Regions from separate parts of the Pseudoalteromonas sp. G5_S1_54_S4 genome, predicted to be linked through region 3. Evidence: predicted binding sites of a transcription regulator. Region 3 holds the regulator's gene; each other region holds the start of a gene.
What was found. Region 3 encodes MetJ, which represses methionine synthesis genes. Its sites were predicted from a motif close to TAGACGTCTAGACGTCTA; they were not measured.
Positions count from the first base shown of each region.

Region 1: ACTRWE_RS16890 (methylenetetrahydrofolate reductase) is a predicted target of MetJ. The motif match lies at 975-992, and genes of this name have one in related genera.
Region 2: ACTRWE_RS03935 (homoserine O-succinyltransferase) is a predicted target of MetJ. The motif match lies at 1,006-1,023, and genes of this name have one in related genera.

Region 1 is NZ_JBQKUL010000058.1:1,669-3,947, forward strand. Features, by position in the region: gene ACTRWE_RS16890 (methylenetetrahydrofolate reductase) at 1-931, opposite strand, end outside; gene ACTRWE_RS16895 (M16 family metallopeptidase) at 1,165-2,279, shown strand, end outside.
Region 2 is NZ_JBQKUL010000006.1:9,603-11,881, forward strand. Features, by position in the region: gene ACTRWE_RS03935 (homoserine O-succinyltransferase) at 1-929, opposite strand, end outside; gene ettA (energy-dependent translational throttle protein EttA) at 1,155-2,279, shown strand, end outside.
Region 3 is NZ_JBQKUL010000005.1:64,475-66,753, reverse strand. Features, by position in the region: gene metB (cystathionine gamma-synthase) at 1-485, opposite strand, end outside; gene metJ (met regulon transcriptional regulator MetJ) at 684-1,004, shown strand; gene ACTRWE_RS03535 (malic enzyme-like NAD(P)-binding protein) at 1,073-2,279, opposite strand, start outside.

The sequences.
Region 1 (2,279 bases), on a different contig from region 3:
TGAGTTCCATTGTTGCTTTTAATAAACGGTATAAGTTAATTGATGCGTCTATTTCTTCTTTACGGTTGGTTAAGCTTTCAATATTTAAACCCAGCGGCACACCTAAGTGGGCACAGCTTTTTAAAATTGAGTCGAGGTTTTCGCGACAAATACGCACCGATTCGCTTAATGTATTTTCCGAATCAAGCATACGCCATTTAGTTGCCTCTGGCACTGAGATGCCTAGCCACTGCATAAACTCTAAGGTTTTTTCACCACCACAAGGCGTAAAGGTTAATATAATTCGATTAGGTGTCAGGCCTTGTGCTTTGCATGTGCGCGCATAACTGGTTATTAAATCTATGGTTGCTTGTGCATTGTAAACGGCTTGAGAGATAAAAAACTGGCACCCTTGTGCTGTTTTTTCTATTAAGCGTTGGTGTTCGTTGCGCTTATTGGCATGGCGCTCAGCAATGGTTACACCACCTAAAAAGAAATCTTCAGACTGCTCTGCCAGTGTTTTATAGGCATTCGGTAAGCTCAGCTTTATATCACCTGCTGATGATGGGCTGCCCACTAACACCACGTTTTTTAAATCGTAGTCATTTTTAGTTTCATCTAACCACGCTTTAAACTCACTCACACCGCGCTGAGCTACACTTTTATAAGTAATTACATCAAGATCAGATAAGCCTCGTAAGAGTTGACTGTACTCGCGCGGATCAACTGTTTGCTTAAATGCAAATGGACGCGCTTGCTCTGTACGGCTGCTTTCATCTTGAATGTCATAAATAATCACACCGTCATATTCAATTTCGTGTAAACGGCCTAATAACTTTTCGGCAATGACTTTTAATTGCGCTTTATCAGTCCCAATTTTTGGAGGTGTTGTGCCAATTAGGTAAACACCTTGGTTGGTGTCCTGTATTTTTTCTTGAAGTGATAAAGCCATAATCCTCATTCCAGCTTAATTTGTGATGATGGATTTAATATAGCAGCCATTTAGACGTCTAGATAGATTTATTTGTTGAAAGTTTCTCAACTAACGTGAATTATTTTCATAGTTAATAACTGACACAGTTGTTTACATAATTAATAGGCTTAGGGCTCTTATATTTAATTGCTTTACGGCATACTTAGTTTGGTAAATGTTTTAAAAATTGCTCAATTTAAAAAGGGATAACAATGAAATTTAAATTATTGGCAACTAGCCTAGCGGTATCGCTGGCCTTAACAGGTTGTGCTATGCAGCAAAGTCAAAACACGCAAACAGCAGCTCAACAAGAACAAGTTAATAAAGCAGATGAGCGTGTTTTTTCACAAGATTACCTATTAGAAGAGCTAGATAACGGCTTGCGTGTGATGGTAGTTAAAACCGATTACCCAGATGTAGTATCGCTACAAATACCGGTATCTGTTGGCTCGCGAAATGAAGTGGAAGCGGGTAAAACTGGTTTTGCTCACTTTTTTGAACACATGATGTTTAAAGGCTCTGAAAAGTTTCCGCAAGATGTGTATTCAGATATTCTAAAAAATTCAGGAGTTGATAACCGCGCCTACACAACTAACGATTACACTAACTACCACTTAAATTTTTCAAAACAGCATCTTGATAAAGTACTTGAGATTGAAGCTGATATTTTTCAAAATTTAAGCTACACCGAAGAGCAATTTAGAACCGAAGCGCTTACCGTTAAAGGCGAGTACTTAAAAAATAACGCCAGTCCAATTCGTAAATTATTAAGTGCGGTACGCCAAGAAGCGTTCGATAAACATACCTATAAACACACTACTATGGGCTTTTTTGAAGACATTGAAGCCATGCCTGATCAAATGGCCTACGGTAAAGAGTTTTTTGATAAGTTTTATAAGCCTGAATATGTATCGCTTGTGATTGTTGGTGATGTTGATCCAAAAGAGACCATGGCGATGGTTAAAAAGCATTGGGGTAACTGGCAAAAAGGCGACTATGTTGCTGATATTCCAAAAGAGCCAACTCAACAAGCGCCAAAATATGTGCATGAGCAAAACGAAGGGTTACCAGGTCATTGGCTACTTGTGTCGTATAAAGGCGCTGCATGGGAGCCTCAGAAAAAAGACAGAGCCGCATTAGATTTACTGTCGCAGCTTTATTTTTCGAGCAATTCAGATATTTACCAAGAGCTGGTAGTAGAAAAGCAAATCGCGAGTCAAATGTTTACCTATAACCCAGAAACTAAAGATCCAGGGTTACTGCATGTATTTGTAAAAGTTGAAAATGCCGATGATTTAGCCACAGTGCGTGATGCTATAAACCGTAC
Region 2 (2,279 bases), on a different contig from region 3:
GTCCTTACGTCTTGGCTAACTAAGTTAATATCATAGGGTGTGGTTTGGTAAACGTAATAATTTAACCAGTTTGAAAACAGTAAAAACGCGTGGCTTTGCCATGTTTTAGACGGTTGTTTGCTGGCATCGTCATCAGGAAAATAGTTTTCAGGCTTTGGCGCATCGGGGCTTTTTTGTAAATCGCGCTCATATTCGGCTTTTAAACTGTCGGCATCGTATTCGGGGTGGCCGGTAATAAACACTTGGCTGCCCGATTTATTTTTAAGTAAATACGCCCCTACTCGTTCAGAGCCCGCTAATACCACCAGCTCTTCACAGGCGTTTATTTTATTAATATCTATGTGGCCATAGCGTGAGTGGGGTACTAAAAAGGTATCGTCAAAGCCGCGGGTAAGTGCACCATGGGCAAAGTAGCATTGGTGGGTAAACACCCCGCAGAGTTTATTGTCTTTTAAATCGCGCTTTAAATTATAACGGTGGTATAAAGCCGCGTGGGCAGCCCAGCACGAAAACAAGGTAGAAGTTACATGTTGCTCGGCCCAATCAATAATTACTTTGAGCTCTTCCCAATACGCTACTTCTTCATACTCTAAATGTGCGAGCGGTGCACCGGTAATTAACAGTGCATCGTAGTTGTTGTTTTTTACTTCTGAGAAGTAACGATAAAAAGTATCTAAGTGTTGCTCTGAGTTGCTACTACTGCGGTGCGTATCTAGGCGCAATAGCTCAACATTTACTTGCAGCGGAGAGTTAGCCAACAAGCGAATAAACTGTACTTCGGTTTCTACTTTATTAGGCATCAGATTAAGAATAGCCAAACGCATAGGGCGTATTTCTTGGGTTTTTGCACGCGTTTTTGGCATTACAAACACGTTTTCATGACGTAAACGTGCAATAGCTGGCAATTCGTCTTCTACTGTAATTGGCATTCTTAAAGCTCCTGCTCATAAAAACCGAGAGTTAATACGCTCTCATTATGAACAGAATGCCAAAAATATCAACCTCTAGATGTATAGATGTCTAAATGAAATTTATTCACGCGGTTTGTATAAATTGAATATGTACTTTAAAACAGTGCCATTCGTTGACTGTTTCACCTGTGAGCCACTACAATACAGCATTGAAATTTTTATTATTATTTGAAGGCTCCTTCCATGGTTTTACCTGATAAGTTTATATTCTCGATGAGTCGAGTATCTAAGGTTGTGCCACCAAAACGCACTATCTTAAAAGATATTTCGTTGCATTTTTTCCCAGGCGCAAAAATTGGTGTGTTAGGTTTAAATGGTTCTGGTAAATCATCACTACTTCGCATTATGGCGGGTGTTGATGAAGAGTTTGAAGGTGAAGCTCGCCCTCAACCAGGCACTAAAATTGGTTACTTACCGCAAGAGCCTGTTTTAGACGAAAGCAAAACAGTTCGTGAAATTGTTGAAGAAGCTGTAGGTGAAGTAAAACATGCCCTTAACCGCCTTGACGAAGTGTATAACGAATACGCAATGGAAGGTGCTGACTTTGACGCACTGGCTAAAGAGCAAGGTGAATTAGAAGCGGTTATTCAAGCGCACGATGGTCATAATATCGATAACGTATTAGAGCGTGCTGCCGATGCACTTCGTTTACCTGAGTGGGATGCTAAAATTGAGCACCTATCGGGTGGTGAGCGCCGTCGTGTTGCTATTTGTCGTTTGTTACTTGAAAAACCAGACATGCTGATTCTCGATGAACCAACTAACCACTTAGATGCTGAGTCGGTTGCCTGGCTAGAGCGCTTCTTACATGACTACGAAGGCACTGTTGTGGCAGTAACGCATGACCGCTACTTCCTTGATAATGTAGCAGGTTGGATTTTAGAGCTTGACCGTGGTGAAGGTATTCCGTGGGAAGGTAACTACTCTTCTTGGCTTGAGCAAAAAGATGCCCGCTTACAACAAGAGCAAAAATCTGAAAAAGCACGTCAAAAATCAATTGCACAAGAACTTGAGTGGGTGCGTTCAAACCCTAAAGGTCGTCAAGCTAAGTCAAAAGCACGTATGGCGCAGTTTAGCGAGCTACAACAGTCTGATTACCAAAAACGTAACGAAACCAACGAATTGTTTATTCCACCTGGCCCACGTTTAGGTGACCAAGTATTAGAAGTAAACAACTTACGTAAAAGCTTTGGCGACCGCGTTTTAATTGATGATTTAAGCTTTAGCATGCCTAAAGGCGCTATTGTGGGTATTATTGGTGCCAATGGTGCAGGTAAATCAACGCTATTTAAAATGTTAAGCGGTGAA
Region 3 (2,279 bases):
GTATCAGTTACCGCTTTAATATCTGTTAAGCGTAAAATAGGATTGCTAGGTGTTTCAATCCAAATCAGCTTAGGTTTAATAGCAAGGATGCGTGTCAAACTGTCGCTTTTGGTAAAATCGACCACTTCTAGTTTTAATAAGCCGCGCTTTTCTAGCGAAGTAAATAAGCGATAGCTGCCCCCATAACAGTCATGAGGGATCACTAACGTATCGTCACTATTAAGTAATTGTGTTGTTAGGTGAACGGCTGCCATGCCTGTTGCGGTAATAATGCCTTTAGCGCCACCTTCAAGCTCCGTGAGCGCCTCAGCCAAAATGTCACGATTAGGGTTACCACTGCGGCCATAATCATATTGACGCTTTGTATCAAAGTCAGCAAATGAGTAAGTTGTTGATAAATAAAGCGGTGGAACAACCGCACCATGCTGTTTGTCGGCTTCTATTCCACTACGAACAGCAATTGTTGCCTTATTTTTTTCACTCATTTTCGCTACCTTTACTAATTTGGATGTTTAGACGTCTAAAAGGTAGCGCATGCAATTTAAGATGTCAAAACATTTAAATGTCTAGATAGCTAAATAACTAGTATTTGACTATCTTTTTTAAACCGATAGAATTTCACGCATATTTACACGCTTTGATGCTGTGTGAGCAATTTATAATCTGAGGCAACGATACATCTTATGGCTAAATGGAATGGTGAATATATTCACCCATACGCAGAACACGGGAAAAAATCCGAACAAGTAAAGAAGATCACCGTTTCGATCCCGCTAAATGTATTAAAAGTATTAACTGATGAACGTACTCGTCGTCAAATAAACAACTTACGTCATGCAACAAATAGCGAGCTTTTATGCGAAGCGTTTTTGCATGCGTTTACCGGGCAACCGCTGCCTAATGATGATGATTTGCGTAAAGATAACGCAGAAAAAGTACCTGAAGAAGTGAAGAAAATAATGCAAGAAATGGGACTAGAAGTGCCTATTTTAAATGAAGACTAGAAGGGTCTTTATACAAAAAAACCTCAGCAAATGCTGAGGTTTTTTTTGCGCTAATTTACACTTAACAATTACGCCATGTAGTTTTCTGGCATATCAATTTGTGCCACACCTGAATCAACCGCCGCCTGCGCAACCGCTTTAGCTATACGTGGTAACAAACGTGGATCCATTGGTTTTGGTATAATATATTTAGCACCAAACTCTAATTTGTCGATGCCTGCGGCAGTAAGCACTTCAGCCGGTACGGGCTCTTTAGCAATACTGCGGATTGCTTCTACAGCAGCAATTTTCATCTCGTCGTTTATTTCACTGGCACGTACATCTAACGCACCACGGAAAATAAACGGAAAACACAATACGTTATTAACTTGATTCGGATAATCAGAGCGACCTGTAGCCATAATTAAATCGTTACGTGCAGCGTGTGCTAATTGCGGATCGATTTCAGGATCGGGGTTTGAACAAGCAAATACCACGGGTCTATCAGCCATTAATTTTAAATCTTCAGGGGCTAATAAATTAGGGCCCGATACACCCACAAACACATCGGCATCTTCAATTACATCTTGTAAAGTACGTTTATCGGTATTGTTTGCAAATAATTGCTTATATTCATTCAAGTCATCACGACGCGTATGAATAACTCCTTTGCGATCTAACATATAAATATGTTCACGCAACGCGCCACATTTAATTAAAAGCTCCATACAGGCAACAGCTGCAGCGCCGGCACCTAAACATACAATAATTGCATCTTCAATTGCTTTGCCCTGTACTTCCAGCGCGTTTAGCATACCCGCAGCCGTTACAATAGCCGTACCATGCTGATCATCATGAAAAACAGGAATGCTACAACGCTCTATAAGCGCTTTTTCTATTTCAAAACACTCGGGCGCTTTAATATCTTCTAAATTAATTCCACCAAAGGTGTCGGCAATATTAGCCACCGTGTTAATAAAGTCTTCGGTAGTACGGTGCTTAACTTCAATATCTATAGAGTCTAACCCTGCAAAACGCTTAAATAGTAGCGCTTTACCTTCCATAACTGGTTTTGAAGCCAGTGGACCTAAATTACCTAAGCCTAAAATTGCGGTGCCGTTAGTAATAACCGCAACCATATTTCCTTTACCAGTATATTTGTAGGCATTTGCTGGATCAGCGGCAATTTCACGAACAGGTTCTGCGACACCGGGGCTGTATGCGAGCGCGAGGTCTTTAACCGTCTCAGCGGGCTTGGTCAGCTCAATACTGATTTTACCTGGAACGGGATGGGCA